Regions from separate parts of the Streptomyces sp. NPDC006512 genome, predicted to be linked through region 2. Evidence: predicted binding sites of a transcription regulator. Region 2 holds the regulator's gene; each other region holds the start of a gene.
What was found. The regulator HrcA, encoded in region 2, represses chaperone genes, less so after heat shock. The targets are predictions, from matches to a motif close to TTNGCACTCNGNNNNNCNGAGTGCNAA.
Positions count from the first base shown of each region.

Region 1: the regulator HrcA is predicted to act here: its motif matches at 3,263-3,289, upstream of groES (co-chaperone GroES).
Region 3: the regulator HrcA is predicted to act here: its motif matches at 3,262-3,288, upstream of groL (chaperonin GroEL).

Region 1 covers NZ_JBEXPG010000002.1:155,407-160,671, reverse strand. The annotation lists gene ABZZ17_RS02000 (LCP family protein) at 1-409, opposite strand, end outside; gene ABZZ17_RS01995 (HAMP domain-containing sensor histidine kinase) at 490-1,917, opposite strand; gene ABZZ17_RS01990 (response regulator transcription factor) at 1,910-2,590, opposite strand; gene ABZZ17_RS01985 (hypothetical protein) at 2,624-3,139, opposite strand; gene groES (co-chaperone GroES) at 3,433-3,741, shown strand; gene groL (chaperonin GroEL) at 3,860-5,265, shown strand, end outside.
Region 2 covers NZ_JBEXPG010000010.1:77,991-83,255, reverse strand. The annotation lists gene ABZZ17_RS10115 (histidine triad nucleotide-binding protein) at 1-179, opposite strand, end outside; gene ABZZ17_RS10110 (16S rRNA (uracil(1498)-N(3))-methyltransferase) at 313-1,056, opposite strand; gene ABZZ17_RS10105 (nitronate monooxygenase) at 1,053-2,144, opposite strand; gene dnaJ (molecular chaperone DnaJ) at 2,302-3,438, opposite strand; gene hrcA (heat-inducible transcriptional repressor HrcA) at 3,439-4,455, opposite strand; gene ABZZ17_RS10090 (MBL fold metallo-hydrolase) at 4,616-5,265, shown strand, end outside.
Region 3 covers NZ_JBEXPG010000018.1:114,815-120,079, reverse strand. The annotation lists gene ABZZ17_RS15200 (glucosyl-3-phosphoglycerate synthase) at 1-540, opposite strand, end outside; SAM riboswitch class I at 723-880, shown strand; gene thrC (threonine synthase) at 898-2,187, shown strand; gene ABZZ17_RS15190 (ubiquitin-like small modifier protein 1) at 2,222-2,497, shown strand; gene ABZZ17_RS15185 (cold-shock protein) at 2,908-3,114, shown strand; gene groL (chaperonin GroEL) at 3,454-5,076, shown strand; gene ABZZ17_RS15175 (GNAT family N-acetyltransferase) at 5,194-5,265, opposite strand, start outside.

The DNA.
Region 1 (5,265 bases), on a different contig from region 2:
CCTTGCCGTGCCCGGGTATCGCGACGAAGTCGTCGCGCGGGATCGAGAAGGCCTTCGCCCGGCTGCCGTCACCGGGCACGTGCAGCAGGATCATGGTGTTCGCGTTGTAGCCGCCGATGTCGGAGCTGCCCGCGTGCAGCTTGTCGAGCACCTCGTCCGGCAGCGGGTCGCCGTTCTGGTCGCGGCGGCTGTCCAGCCCCATGAGCAGGATGTTCGCGTCGCCGTGCGCCGACTTCTCGGCGCCCTCCAGGGCCTTGGAGCTGCCGATGCTCGACACCAGGTCCCGGTAGACGTACCAGGCGGTGCCGCCCGCCATCACCGTCAACGCGCAGCCGGTGATCAGCAGCGTGCGGCCGATCCGGCGCGGTGAGGGCTTGCGGCGGCTGGTCTTCCTCCGTTGCGCGCTCATGCCCACCGATGCTGGCGCAGTCCCGCTGAAGGAATCCTGAGGATCCCCGCGGCCGGGGGCCCTGCGGGCGGCCGGGGCGCTCAGCCGCGCCCCGCCGGGATGCGCAGCTGGAGCCGCGCGCCCCCGCCCCGCGCCGGCAGCGCGCGTACGTCGCCCCCGTGCGCCCGCGCGATCTCCCGGGCGATGGCCAGGCCCAGCCCGGTGCCGCCGCCGGCCCGGCCCCGGTCCGCGTCCAGCCGTACGAACCGCTCGAAGATCCGGTCCCGGTCCGCCTCCGGGATCCCCGGACCGTCGTCCACCACCTCCAGCACCGCCCAGTCGCCGCCCGCCCGGGCCCGGACGACGACGCCGCCGCCGGCGTGGCGCAGCGCGTTGTCCACCAGGTTGGCCAGGGCCCGCTCCAGCCGGGCCGGATCCCCGTACGCCGGTACGGGCACCCCCGCCTCCAGCCGCAGCGGCACGCGGGGCGCGGGCCGGCGGGCCGCGTCCTCGGCGGCCAGCAGCGCGAGGTCGACCGGCTCGGGCCGGGGCGCCGGGCCGCCGTCGAGGCGGGCGAGCAGCAGCAGGTCGGCGGCGATCCGCTGGAGGCGCTCGGTCTCGGCCAGCGCGGCGGCGACCGACTCCCGGTCGGGCCGCGCCATGGCCAGGGCCACCTCCAGCCGGGAGCGGACGGCGGCGAGCGGGTTGCGCAGTTCGTGGGAGGCGTCGGCGGTGAACTGCCGCTGCCGCGCGTCGGAGCGCTCCAGCCGGTCCAGGGTGTCGTTGACGGTCCGGGCCAGCTGCGCGATCTCGTCCGCGCCACCCGGGTCGGGGACGCGCCGGTCCAGCTCGCTCGCGGTGACGGCGGCCAGCTCGGTACGGATCGCGGTGGCGGGGCGCAGCGCGTGCCCGGTGACCCACCAGGCCAGCGCGGCGGCGAAGGCGATCAGCGGGGGTGCGCCGGCGAGGAGACCGGCGGCGATGGCGCGGGTGGCGTCGTCGACGTCGCCGAGCACGGTCATGGCGTAGACGACGTGCGGAGCGCGTTCCCCGGCCGGCCGGGCCGCCCCGGCCGCGCCCGGCGCCGCTGGAGCCCCCGCCCCCGGCGCCGCCACCACGACCACCACGCGCCGCTGCCCGCCGGGGTGCGCGGGCGGGAGCACCGCCGAACGGGCGTCGGAGCCGGAGCCGGTGCCGGAGCCGGGTTCGCCCCCGCCCCCGGGGAGCAGTGCGCCGAAGTCGGGGGCGTCCTTCGGGTCCCCGCTGGCGGCGACGGTCCGCCCGGCCGCGTCGCGTACGAGGACCAGGTCGACGCCGCCCTCGGGCGCGGGCAGCCGGCTCCCGGGCGGCCCGGAGCCCGCGTCGAACAGGGCGGCGGCCTTGCGGGCGGCGAGTTCGGTGCGGCCGGTGGTGTTGTCGAGGAGGTTGGCGCGGAGCACGGTGTGCAGCCACAGCCCGCCGACGGCCAGGACGGCGGCCATGGCGAGCGCGGCGGCCAGGGCGGTGCGGGCCCGGAGGCTGCTAACCACCGTCGGGCGCCATCCGGTAGCCGGTGCCGTGGACGGTGAGGATGGAGCGGCGGCCGAAGGGGGCGTCGATCTTCTTGCGCAGGGAGGAGACGTACACCTCGACGATGTTCGGGTCGATGCCGTGCGGGGCGTCCCAGACCTCGTCGAGGACGTCCTGTTTGGCGACGGCCCGGCCGGGCCGTCGCATCAGGCAGGCGAGCACGCCCAGTTCGCGGGCGGTGAGTTCGATCTCCCGGGTGCCGCGGCGGCAGCGCCGGTCATGGGGGTCGAGGACCAGGTCGCCAGCCTGGAGCACGGTGGGCTCGGGGGCGGCGGCCCGGCGGGCGAGGGCGCGCAGGCGCGCGCCCAGCACCACGAAGGAGAACGGCTTGGTGAGGTAGTCGTCGGCGCCGGCGTCGAGCCCGTCGGCCTCGTCGTGCTCGCCGTCCCGGGCGGTCAGCATCAGGACGGGGGTGGGGTCGCCGTGGGCGCGCATCCGGGTGCAGATCTCGTGGCCGCCGAGGCCCGGGAGCATCAGGTCCAGGACCACGACGTCGTACGGTCCGCCGGTGAGGGCGAGGTCGAGGCCGCGGTGTCCGTCGTGGGCCACCTCGACGCGGTGGCCGTCGGCGGACAGGCCCTGCCTGAGGGATTCGGCCAGGTTCTCTTCGTCTTCGACCACCAGGATGCGCACCGGTCAAGCGTCACATACCGGGCGGGAACGTCCTCAGGCCGCCGTCGGCTCCGCGGGAGCCGGAGCCGGAGCGGGGTTCGCCGCGGCCGGGCGGCGGGAGTCGCGGACGTGCCGGGCGATGGAGGTGACGTTCCAGACGGCGAAGCCGAGGCAGAGCAGTCCGGTGGCGCCGGGTATCTGCCAGGCCCTGGGGTCGGCGGAGACGATCTCGGTGGCGTCCGGGCCGCTCGCGACGGTGTCGACGGGGGCGGTGGGCAGGGCGTCGAAGGTGGTGTCCACCGAGACCCGGCCGAGCGAGAAGGAGCCGTCCGCGGCGGTGAAGGAGCCGCTGCACATCACGCTCTTGTCGTCTTCGTCGCGCGCGTCGTACGGGGTGCAGGAGACGGCGGTGAACGAGCCCTCGACGCCGGTCAGCTGGGTCGTCATCCGGGGGATGACGAAGTAGAGCAGGATCACCGTGCCGGCGATGGAGATGACGGTTCCGTACAGGCGTCTGAAGCCGATGCCGCGCGCCGCGGCGCCCCGGTCCGCCCCCGTTGAAGTGTTCATGATCGGGATACTAGTGTCCGTCAGACCACTGGAACAGGGGGATTTCTGAGCCCCTCAAAAGCCTCTGACCAGCGGCGGGACAGGAATCTGACGGCCTGTTCCGTCCAGCTCCGGTGGAGCGTGTTGGCACTCCGCTTGACCGAGTGCTAATCGCCGGAATAGTCTCGCACCTGGCACTCGCCCCTGGTGAGTGCCAACACAGCGACAGGCAGGTCCGGCACCCGCGACGACGGATCGACCTGGTCGCCACCTCAGACAGTTAACCCCGGATCTCCGAAGGGGGAGGTCGGATCGTGACGACCGCCAGCTCCAAGGTTGCCATCAAGCCGCTTGAGGACCGCATTGTGGTCCAGCCGCTCGACGCCGAGCAGACCACGGCCTCCGGCCTGGTCATCCCGGACACCGCGAAGGAGAAGCCCCAGGAGGGCGTCGTCCTTGCGGTCGGTCCGGGTCGCTTCGAGGACGGCCAGCGTCTCCCGCTGGACGTCAGCGTCGGCGACATCGTGCTGTACAGCAAGTACGGCGGCACCGAAGTGAAGTACAGCGGCGAGGAGTACCTCGTCCTCTCGGCTCGCGACGTGCTCGCGATCGTCGAGAAGTAAGCACCACCGGTACTTCACGTTTTGCTTTGAGCTGCGCCCCTGGTCACCCCGCTGATTGCCGGGCGGCGAGGGGCGCAGTTCGTTAAACCCGAGTTTTCGAGAGGGCTGAACCGCTCCCATGGCGAAGATCCTGAAGTTCGACGAGGACGCCCGTCGCGCCCTCGAGCGCGGCGTCAACAAGCTTGCCGACACGGTCAAGGTGACGATCGGCCCCAAGGGCCGCAACGTCGTCATCGACAAGAAGTTCGGCGCCCCCACCATCACCAACGACGGTGTCACCATCGCTCGCGAGGTCGAGCTGGACGACCCGTACGAGAACCTGGGCGCGCAGCTCGTGAAGGAGGTGGCGACCAAGACCAACGACATCGCGGGCGACGGCACCACCACCGCCACCGTGCTGGCCCAGGCGCTGGTCCGCGAGGGTCTGCGCAACGTCGCCGCGGGTGCTTCCCCGGCCGCCCTGAAGAAGGGCATCGACGCCGCGGTCAAGGCCGTGTCCGAGGAGCTCCTCGCGACCGCCCGCCCGATCGAGGACAAGTCCGACATCGCCGCCGTGGCCGCGCTCTCCGCGCAGGACTCGCAGGTCGGCGAGCTCATCGCCGAGGCGATGGACAAGGTCGGCAAGGACGGTGTCATCACCGTCGAGGAGTCCAACGCCTTCGGCCTGGAGCTCGAGTTCACCGAGGGCATGGCCTTCGACAAGGGCTACCTGTCGCCGTACATGGTGTCCGACCAGGAGCGTATGGAGGCCATCCTCGATGACCCGTACATCCTGATCCACCAGGGCAAGATCTCCTCGATCCAGGACCTGCTGCCGCTGCTGGAGAAGGTCATCCAGGCCGGCGCCTCCAAGCCGCTGCTGATCATCGCCGAGGACGTCGAGGGCGAGGCGCTCTCCACCCTCGTCGTCAACAAGATCCGCGGCACCTTCAACGCGGTCGCCGTCAAGGCCCCCGGCTTCGGTGACCGCCGCAAGGCCATGCTCCAGGACATCGCCACCCTCACCGGTGCGACCGTCATCGCCGAGGAGGTCGGCCTCAAGCTCGACCAGGCCGGTCTGGACGTCCTGGGCTCCGCGCGCCGCGTGACCGTCTCCAAGGACGACACGACCATCGTCGACGGCGGCGGCAACTCCGCCGACGTCGCGGGCCGCGTCAACCAGATCAAGGCCGAGATCGAGTCCACGGACTCCGACTGGGACCGCGAGAAGCTGCAGGAGCGCCTGGCGAAGCTCGCCGGCGGCGTCTGCGTCATCAAGGTCGGCGCCGCCACCGAGGTGGAGCTCAAGGAGAAGAAGCACCGCCTCGAGGACGCCATCTCGGCGACCCGCGCCGCGGTCGAGGAGGGCATCGTCTCCGGCGGTGGCTCCGCGCTCGTCCACGCCGTCAAGGTCCTGGAGGGCAACCTCGGCCTGACCGGCGACGAGGGCACCGGCGTCTCCGTCGTCCGCCGCGCCGCCGTCGAGCCGCTGCGCTGGATCGCCGAGAACGCCGGCCTCGAGGGCTACGTCATCACCTCGAAGGT
Region 2 (5,265 bases):
GCCGCGAGGGAGGCGGCGTCGGGGTAGTGGACCTTGGGGATGACGAGGACGTGCGTCGGCGCCTGCGGGTTGATGTCCCGGAAGGCGACGGTCGTCTCGGTCTCCCGGACCACGGTCGCCGGGATGCCCCCTGCGACGATCTTGCAGAACAGGCAGTCCGCCTGCGGTTCCCCGGCCATTGCTGCGCCTTCCGTGATGTTGATCGGTCCGGGCATCGTATCGGCCCGGGTGCCCCGGGACCGGCTCGGTCCGGCGGAGGTCCACCGGGATCCGCCCGCCGCGGGACCGGCCCTCAGGCGCCGGCCCCCGGCCTCAGGACCAGCGGCCCGTCCGCGCGAGCAGGACCGCGGCCGCCGCCGTGCCGGCGGTGGAGGTGCGCAGGACGCTGCGACCCAGCCGGTAGGGGCGGGCTCCGGCCTGCGCGAAGGCCGCCAGCTCCTCGGGCGAGACCCCGCCCTCGGGGCCGACGACCAGCACGACGGATCCCTTCTCCGGCAGCGGGGCGCTCGCGAGGGCGCCGGAGGCGGCGTCGCGGTCCTCGTGGAGCACCACGGCCAGATCCGCTTCCGCGAGCAGCGCGGCGACCTGCTTCGTGGACAGGGCCTCGGCCACCTCGGGGAAGCGGACCCGTCGGGACTGCTTGCCGGACTCGCGGGCGGTGGCACGCCACTTGGCGAGGGACTTGGCCCCGCGTTCGCCGCGCCACTGGGTGATGCACCGCGAGGCCTGCCAGGGCACGATCGCGTCGACGCCGGTCTCGGTCATCGTCTCGACGGCGACCTCGCCGCGGTCGCCCTTGGGCAGGGCCTGGACGACGGTGATGCGGACGGCCGGCTCGGCCTCCTCGGACACCTCGGTGACGGAGACGACCAGCCGGTCCTTGCCCTCGGCCGCCTTCACGACGGCTTCGGCCCAGCGGCCGCGGCCGTCGGTGAGGACGACCTCCTCGCCCGGTGTCAGCCGCTTCACGGACACCGCGTGCCGGCCCTCGGGGCCGTCCAGCACGAACTCCGGCCCCGCGGGGACCTCTTCGACCACGAACACGGGGGCCGTCATGACGCTCTCCTCATCTGCAACACCTTCAACGCGCTCTGGGCCTCGGCCAGTTCGGCCGCCAGCACCTCGACCAGCTCCCCGGCGGGCAGCGCCCGCGCCAGCCGGTGCCCCTGCCCGGCCCACAGGGACATGCCCTGCGGGTCCCCGGCCGCGGCCGCCGCCTTGCGCAGTCCCGAGGTCATGTGGTGGACCTGGGGGTAGGCGGCCGGGGCGTACGGTCCGTGCTCCCGCATGAAGCGGTTGACCAGGCCCCGTGCGGGGCGGCCCGAGAAGGCCCGGGTGAGTTCCGTGTGGGCGAACAGCGGGTCCGTCAGGGCCTTCTTGTGCAGGGGGTGCGCGCCCGACTCCGGGCAGGCGAGGAAGGCCGTACCGAGCTGGGCCGCCTCCGCGCCCGCCGCGAGGAGCGCCGCGATCTGCGCGCCCCGCATGAGGCCGCCCGAGGCGATGAGGGGGAGGGCGACCGCTTCCCGTACCTGGGCGACCAGGGCGAGCAGGCCGACTCCGGCCGTGCCGTCGGTCTGCGGGTCGTCGCGGTAGGTGCCCTGGTGGCCGCCGGCCTCGACGCCCTGGACGCAGAGGGCGTCGGCGCCGGCTTCCTGCGCGGCGCGGGCCTCGTCGACGGAGGTCACGGTGACGATGCCGTACGTACCGGCCTTGCGCAGGCGGGTGAACACGGCGGGCGCCGGACAGCCGAAGGTGAAGGAGACGACGGCGACGGGGTCTTCGAGGAGGATGGCGAGCTTGGCGTCGTAGCCGTCGTCGCTGGTGCCGATGATGTCCTCCTCGGCGAGCGAGACCTCGTACCAGCTGGCCTCGCCGGCGAGCTGTCCGCGGTAGGCCTCGACGGCGGCCGGGTCGACGTAGCCGGTCTGCGGCATGAAGAGGTTCACGCCGAAGGGGCGGCGGGTGAGCCCGCGCGTCTGTTTGATCTCCTGGTACATGCCGTCGGCCGTCTTGTAGCCGCCGGCCAGGAAGCCCAGCCCGCCGGCCTCGCACACGGCGGCCGTCAGGGGCGGGCAGGAGGCGCCGCCCGCCATGGGAGCCTGCACGATCGGGTAAGGGGAGAGACCGTTCGGTGCGGAGGACATGGACTGCATCGTGCCACGTCCCGCCCATCGGGCCGAATCACGGCATTCGCCTGGCATAGTCCGCTTCCCGCGGCGCCCTCAGGGGCTCCCCGGAACGCGCCGGAGCCCGGTCCGGGGTGTTCCCCGGCCGGGCTCCTGGTGCGGTTCCGCGGGCCGCTCAGCGGCCGTTGAACGCGTCCTTCAGGCGGCTGAACAGGCCCTGCTGGCCGGGCGCGAACTGACCCGTGGGCCGCTCCTCGCCGCGCAGCTTGGCGAGCTGGCGCAGCAGCTCCTCCTGCTGGGCGTCCAGCTTGTTCGGGGTGGTGACCTCGACGTGGACGATCAGGTCGCCGCGGCCGCCGCCGCGCAGGTGGGTGACGCCGCGCCCGTGCAGCGGGATCGACTGGCCGGACTGGGTGCCGGGCCGGATGTCGATCTCCTCCATGCCGTCCAGGGTCTCCAGCGGGCACTTGGTGCCGAGGGAGGCCGCGGTCATCGGGATGGTGACCGTGCAGTGCAGGTCGTCGCCGCGCCGCTGGAAGACGGGGTGCGGCAGCTCGTGGATCTCCACGTACAGGTCGCCGGCGGGGCCGCCGCCGGGGCCGACCTCGCCCTCGCCCGCGAGCTGGATCCGGGTGCCGTTCTCGACGCCGGCCGGGATCTTGACCGTGAGGCTGCGGCGGGAGCGGACCCGGCCGTCGCCCGCGCACTCGGGGCACGGGGTCGGAACCACGGTGCCGAAGCCCTGGCACTGCGGGCAGGGGCGCGAGGTCATGACCTGGCCCAGGAAGGACCGGGTGACCTGCGAGACCTCACCGCGGCCGCGGCACATGTCACAGGTCTGCGCGGAGGTGCCGGGGGCGGCGCCCTCACCGGAGCAGGTGGTGCAGACGATCGCCGTGTCGACCTGGATGTCCTTGGTCGTCCCGAAGGCCGCCTCGTCCAGTTCCAGGTCCAGGCGGATCATGGCGTCCTGGCCGCGGCGGGTCCGCGAGCGCGGTCCGCGCTGCTGGGACTGGCCGAAGAAGGCGTCCATGATGTCGGAGAAGTTGCCGAAGCCGCCCGCGCCGAAGCCGCCCGCGCCGCCGCCGCCCGAGGAGGACAGCGGGTCGCCGCCGAGGTCGTAGACCTGCTTCTTCTGCGGGTCCGAGAGGACCTCGTAGGCGGCGTTGATCTCCTTGAAGCGCTCTTGCGTCTTGGGATCGGGATTGACGTCCGGGTGCAGCTCGCGCGCGAGCCGCCGGAAGGCCTTCTTGATCTCGTCCTGCGATGCGTCGCGGCGCACGCCGAGTACGGCGTAGTAGTCCGTGGCCACTTACGACTCCGCCAGGATCTGTCCGACGTAACGTGCCACTGCGCGTACCGCTCCCATCGTTCCGGGGTAGTCCATGCGGGTCGGTCCGACCACGCCGAGTTTGGCGACTGCCTCGCCGCCCGAACCGTAGCCGACGGAGACGACCGACGTGGAGTTGAGTCCCTCGTAGGCGTTCTCGTGACCGATCCGTACCGCCATCCCCGACTCCCCTGCCTCGCCCAGCAGCTTGAGGAGCACGACGTGCTCCTCCAGCGCTTCCAGCACCGGCCTGATCGTCAAGGGAAAATCATGTCCGAAGCGAGTGAGGTTGGCGGTGCCGCCGATCATCAGCCGCTCCTCCGCCTCCTCCTCCAGCGTTTCGAGGAGGGTCGCGAGGACGGCCTTGACCGTCGCCCGGTCCTCGGTCTCGAACGACTCCGGAAGGTCCTGCACGAGCTGCGGCACGTCGGTGAAGCGACGGCCGACGACCCGGCTGTTCAGCCGCGCCCGCAGGTCGGCCAGGGAGGTCTCCCCGAAGGGCGTCTGGCAGTCCACGAGGCGCTGCTCGACCCGCCCGGTGTCCGTGATCACCACGAGCATCAGCCGGGCCGGGGCCAGCGACAGCAGCTCGACGTGCCGGACGGTGGAGCGGGTCAGGGAGGGGTACTGGACGACGGCGACCTGCCGGGTGAGCTGGGCGAGCAGGCGCACCGTGCGGCCCACCACGTCGTCGAGGTCGACGGCGCCGTCGAGGAAGTTCTGGATGGCCCTGCGCTCGGGCGTCGACAGCGGTTTGACCCCCGCCAGCTTGTCCACGAAGAGGCGGTAGCCCTTGTCCGTGGGGATCCGGCCGGCGCTGGTGTGGGGCTGGGCGATGTAGCCCTCCTCCTCCAGCACGGCCATGTCGTTGCGCACGGTGGCCGGGGAGACGCCGAGGCGGTGCCGCTCGGTGAGCGCCTTGGAACCGACCGGTTCCTCCGTCCCGACGTAGTCCTGGACGATGGCGCGCAGTACCTCGAGCCTGCGTTCACTGAGCATCGCGCACACCTCCGGATGCGGTCGGTCGATCGGTCGTCGGCTGGTCGCCTGCTGGTCGTCGTTGGCACTCTGGGCGTCCGAGTGCCAGAGATCCCCCGGTCAGTGTACGGCCGGGTAGTGCGCCACGGGCAAGGGCGGCCCGCCAGGGTAGCGTCGCGGCATGGACGTACGTTGGGAAGAGGCGGGCTGGGAAAGGCTCACCGGACGGGCCGGCCGGCGCCGCCTTCCGGTGTGGGACTGCACGGTGGGACTGGTGGTGGGGGACGAGTCGGTCCTCCTGATCGACCCGGGTTCGTCCGTGCCGGAGGGTGCGCGGGTGCGCGCCGAAGTGGAGCGGCTCACGGGCCGCGGCGTGACCCATCTCGCATTCACACACGGACATTTCGACCATGTGATGGGCGCGGCCGCCTTCCCGGACGCCGAGGTCTTCGGTGCGGTCGGCCTGGACCGGATGCTGTCGGCCGCCAAGGGCCGCGAGGAGCTGCGGGCGAGCGCGGTCCGGCACGGGCTGGCGGAGGCGGAGGCCGCCGAGGCCGCGGGGCTGCTGCGGGCGCCGGGGCACCTGGTCTCGGGCGAGTGGACGCTGGAGCTGGGCGGGGTGCAGGTGCTGCTGGCCAACCTCGGGCCCGCGCACTCGCAGCACGACCTGACCGTGTTCGTGCCGGGCGAGCGGGAGGTGGTGTTCTGCGGGGACCTCGTCGAGGAGTCGGGCGAGCCCCAGGCGGGGACGGACGCCGTGCCCGGGCAGTGGCCCGCCGCCCTGGACCGGCTGCTGTCCCTGGGCGGGGACGACGCCGTGTACGTGCCGGG
Region 3 (5,265 bases), on a different contig from region 2:
CCGCGCGACCAGCTCGGTGACCCGGCCGCCCTGGCCGGGGGCGTCCCCCAGCGGGCGGTCGTACATCGCCTTGACGAACTGGACCTGCGGATCGGTGAGCAGCGGGCCCACGATCCCGGACACGAACGCCGCCGAGAAGTCCCGCAGGTCGGCGTCCACGAAGCAGACGACCTCGCCGCTCGTGGCGAGCAGCGAGCGCCACAGCACCTCGCCCTTGCCGGGCAGCGCGGGCAGCCGCGGCAGGATGTCGTCGCGGTGCACCACCCGGGCGCCGGCCTCGGCCGCGACCTTCGCCGTACGGTCCGTCGAGCCGGAATCGATCACCACGAGCTCGTCGACGAGGGGGATCGGCGGGCCCTCGATCAGGTCGCGCCGGATCACCTCGACGATCCGCCCGACGGTGGCCTCCTCGTCGAGGGCGGGCAGCACCACGCTGACCGTCGTGCCCGCCGCCCGTTTCCGGTCGAGCAGCTGGTCGAGCGGTCGGTCGGCTGCGGACCAGGAGCGGGCGGCCAGCCAGCGCTCCACCTCTTCCAGCACTCTCGGGACTCCCTGCTTCATCGGTGGTTTGGACCGAAAAGTGATCCATCTCGCGGTTCGGACGGCTGTCTCAACCACCCGGACCTTCGGTTACAGTCTTGAACAACGCGAAGGACCACCGCATGCCGGGGGTCCCGCGTACAAACGCCCGGACGCGCCCTGCGCGCCGCCCGGTGCCATACCGCTCATCCAGAGGGGCAGAGGGATACGGCCCGTTGAAGCCCCGGCAACCCTCCAGTCGGTTCTCGCGATGCGTCTGAGACGCACTCCCGCGGGGTCCCCGGCTAGGGAAGGTGCCAATTCCGTCTCATGGCGAAGTGCGCCATGGGGAAGATGAGGAGAAAGGGCCTCGCCATCATGGCTGCACAGACCGTCGCCACCTCTGCCGACCTGGATTCCGTGGATCTCGGACCCGCCACCGGCCTTTCCTGCCGCGAGTGCGGTACCCGCTTCGAGCTCGGTCCCATTTTCGCCTGCGCCGAGTGTTTCGGACCGCTGGAAGTCGCCTACGAGCTGCCCCTCGGGAACCCCGAGGCCCTGCGCGCCGCGATCGAGGCCGGCCCCGACAACATCTGGCGTTACGCCCCGCTGCTGCCCGTCCCGGCGGACGTGGCCTCCAAGCCCAGCCTGAACCCGGGCTTCACCAAGCTCGTGGACGCCGCGAACCTGGCCAAGGAGCTCGGCGTCACCGGCAAGCTGTACGTCAAGGACGACTCCGGCAACCCGACGCACTCCTTCAAGGACCGTGTCGTGGCCATCGCCGTCGAGGCCGCCCGCGCCTTCGGCTTCACCACCCTGTCCTGCTCCTCCACGGGCAACCTGGCCGGCGCCGTCGGCGCCGCGGCCGCCCGCGCCGGCTTCCGCTCCTGCGTGTTCATCCCGCACGACCTGGAGCAGGGCAAGGTCGTCATGGCCGGTGTCTACGGTGGCGACCTGGTCGGCATCGAGGGCAACTACGACGACGTCAACCGGTTCTGCTCCGAGCTCATCGGCGACCCGCTGGGCGAGGGCTGGGGCTTCGTCAACGTCAACCTGCGGCCGTACTACGGCGAGGGCTCCAAGACCCTCGCCTACGAGATCTGCGAGCAGCTCGGCTGGCGGCTGCCCGACCAGATCGTCATCCCGATCGCGTCCGGCTCCCAGCTGACGAAGATCGACAAGGGTCTCCAGGAGCTGATCAAGCTCGGTCTCGTCGAGGACAAGCCGTACAAGATCTTCGGCGCCCAGGCCGAGGGCTGTTCCCCGGTGTCCACCGCCTTCAAGGCCGGGCACGAGGTGGTCCGCCCGCAGAAGCCGAACACCATCGCCAAGTCCCTGGCGATCGGCAACCCGGCGGACGGCCCGTACGTCCTGGACATCGCCCGGCGCACCGGCGGCTACGTCGAGGACGTCAACGACGAGCAGGTCGTCGAGGCCATCAAGCTCCTCGCCCAGACCGAGGGCATCTTCGCCGAGACCGCGGGCGGCGTGACCGTCGGCGTCACGAAGAAGCTGATCGAGAACGGGCAGCTGGACCCGGCGCTGACCACCGTGGTCCTGAACACCGGCGACGGCCTCAAGACCCTGGAGGCGGTGGCCGCCGACAGCGGCCAGACCGCCACGATCCGCCCGAGCCTGGACGCCTTCCGCGCCGCCAACCTCGCCTGACCTCCACCACGACACCCGGAAAGGCGGTAGCGCCATGAGCGTCAACGTCCGCATCCCCACCATCCTGCGCACCTACACCGGCGGCGTGGCCGAGGTCCCGGCCGAGGGCGCGACCCTGGCCGAGGTCATCGACTCCCTGGAGAAGAACCACCCGGGCATCGCCGCGCGCGTCCTGGACGACCAGGGCAAGCTGCGCCGCTTCGTGAACGTCTACGTCAACGACGACGACGTGCGCTTCGAGGGCGGCCTGCAGACGGCGACGCCCGACGGTGCCGGCGTCTCGATCATTCCGGCCGTCGCCGGGGGCTGATCCCCGCCGGACCGCGCCCTTCCGGGGTGACCGCTTTTCCGAATTGCCCCCTCCGCCAATAAGCGGAGGGGGCAATTCTGCTTGATTGGTCGCGGTAGAGTTGGGGAAGTCCCCTCCGCTGGTCTTGCCCGCCGCATATGAGCGGGTCGCGAGAGGGTTGACATTGAGTCAACATGTGCGCGCGCTTTGGGGCTTTGGCGTGGATTGTCAGGCCCGAGTTGCCCTGGAATATGCCAAATTTTCACTCTATTTCAATGTTTCCGCGTGTCCAGAATTCTCGTCGGATTGACCTGTTGCAGACAGCAGCGGTGCGGATACATTCAGCCCCGGTCGAGGCGTTCCGGCGCAAGTTCTGACCCGGGTCCGCGAAGTGCGGATCTGCGCAAGGGCCAGTAATAGGGGAGTTAGGCATGGCTCAGGGCACCGTCAAGTGGTTCAACGCGGAGAAGGGCTACGGCTTCATCGCGGTCGACGGTGGCGCGGATGTGTTCGTCCACTACAGCGCCATCCAGATGGACGGGTACCGCACCCTTGAAGAGGGTCAGCGGGTCGAGTTCGAGATCTCGCAGGGCCAGAAGGGCCCGCAGGCGGACATGGTCAAGCTCGCGGCCGGCTGAGTCCAAGCGCGATCGACCACCGACGCACTCACGCAGGAGGGGCCCACATCCCGGACACGGGATGTGGGCCCCTCCTGCGTGGGGCCCCCGGGACCCTTGTGCCGCCCGGCCCCTGGCGCGAAGTCGGCGGGGCGTTGCTCGAAGCCGCTTGCACTCGCGGGGGTCGAGTGCTAATCATTGGCGTTAGCACTCTCCAGGTGAGAGTGCTACTAAGACGAGGACCGGGCCGGTGAGGCCCGCAGGGTCCGGCGGGAAGGAACCGCCGGGTCCGCAGGCCGTCCGTCGCGGGCGCGGGCGCGGTCCGGAGCAATCCACCCCTGTCCGGGAGGACCACTTCAGATGGCCAAGATCATTGCGTTCAACGAGGAGGCCCGGCGCGGTCTCGAGCGTGGGATGAACCAGCTCGCCGACGCCGTCAAGGTCACCCTTGGCCCCAAGGGTCGCAACGTCGTCCTTGAGAAGAAGTGGGGCGCCCCCACGATCACCAACGACGGTGTCTCCATCGCCAAGGAGATCGAGCTCGAGGACCCGTACGAGAAGATCGGCGCCGAGCTGGTCAAGGAAGTCGCCAAGAAGACGGACGACGTCGCCGGCGACGGTACGACCACCGCCACCGTGCTGGCCCAGGCGCTCGTCCGCGAGGGCCTGCGCAACGTAGCCGCCGGCGCCAACCCGATGGCCCTCAAGCGTGGCATCGAGAAGGCCGTCGAGGCCGTCTCCGCCGCCCTGCTGTCGCAGGCCAAGGACGTCGAGACCAAGGAGCAGATCGCCTCCACGGCCTCCATCTCCGCCGCCGACACCCAGATCGGCGAGCTCATCGCCGAGGCGATGGACAAGGTCGGCAAGGAAGGCGTCATCACCGTCGAGGAGTCGCAGACCTTCGGTCTGGAGCTTGAGCTCACCGAGGGCATGCGCTTCGACAAGGGCTACATCTCGGCGTACTTCGCCACCGACATGGAGCGCATGGAGTCGTCCCTCGACGACCCGTACATCCTGATCGTCAACTCCAAGATCGGCTCGGTCAAGGACCTGCTGCCGCTCCTGGAGAAGGTCATGCAGTCCGGCAAGCCGCTGCTGATCATCGCCGAGGACGTCGAGGGCGAGGCCCTGTCGACCCTGGTCGTCAACAAGATCCGCGGCACCTTCAAGTCCGTCGCCGTCAAGGCCCCGGGCTTCGGCGACCGCCGCAAGGCCATGCTCGGTGACATCGCCATCCTCACGGGCGGCACGGTCATCTCCGAGGAGGTCGGCCTCAAGCTGGAGAACGCCGGTCTCGACCTGCTCGGCCGAGCCCGCAAGGTCGTCATCACCAAGGACGAGACCACCATCGTCGACGGTGCCGGTGACAGCGACCAGGTCGCCGGTCGCGTGAACCAGATCCGCGCCGAGATCGAGAACTCCGACTCGGACTACGACCGCGAGAAGCTGCAGGAGCGCCTGGCGAAGCTCGCCGGCGGCGTCGCGGTCATCAAGGCCGGTGCCGCGACCGAGGTCGAGCTCAAGGAGCGCAAGCACCGCATCGAGGACGCCGTTCGCAACGCGAAGGCGGCCGTCGAAGAGGGCATCGTCGCCGGTGGTGGCGTGGCCCTGCTCCAGGCCTCCTCGGTCTTCGAGAAGCTGGAGCTCACCGGTGACGAGGCGACCGGCGCCAACGCCGTGAAGCTCGCGCTGGAGGCCCCGCTCAAGCAGATCGCCGTCAACGGTGGTCTCGAGGGTGGCGTCGTCGTGGAGAAGGTCCGCAACCTGCAGATCGGCTGGGGCCTGAACGCCGCGACCGGCGAGTACGTCGACATGATCGCCGAGGGCATCATCGACCCGGCGAAGGTCACCCGTTCCGCGCTGCAGAACGCGGCGTCGATCGCGGCCCTCTTCCTCACCACCGAGGCCGTCATCGCCGACAAGCCCGAGAAGGCCGGTGCCCCCGCGGGCGGCGGCATGCCGGGCGGTGACATGGACTTCTGATCGGCCCCTGGCTGATCGGCTGTTCTCGAACGAGGGCGGCACCCCACGGGGGGTGCCGCCCTCGGGCGTTTCCGCCGGGCGGCGGGCGGACGGGGTCGGGCCAGGCGCTCGACGGGGTCAGGCCAGGCGCTTGAGGAACCAGACGTCCTCGTGGCCGGCCGGGAAGCCGGGGACGCGGGCGGTCTCCTC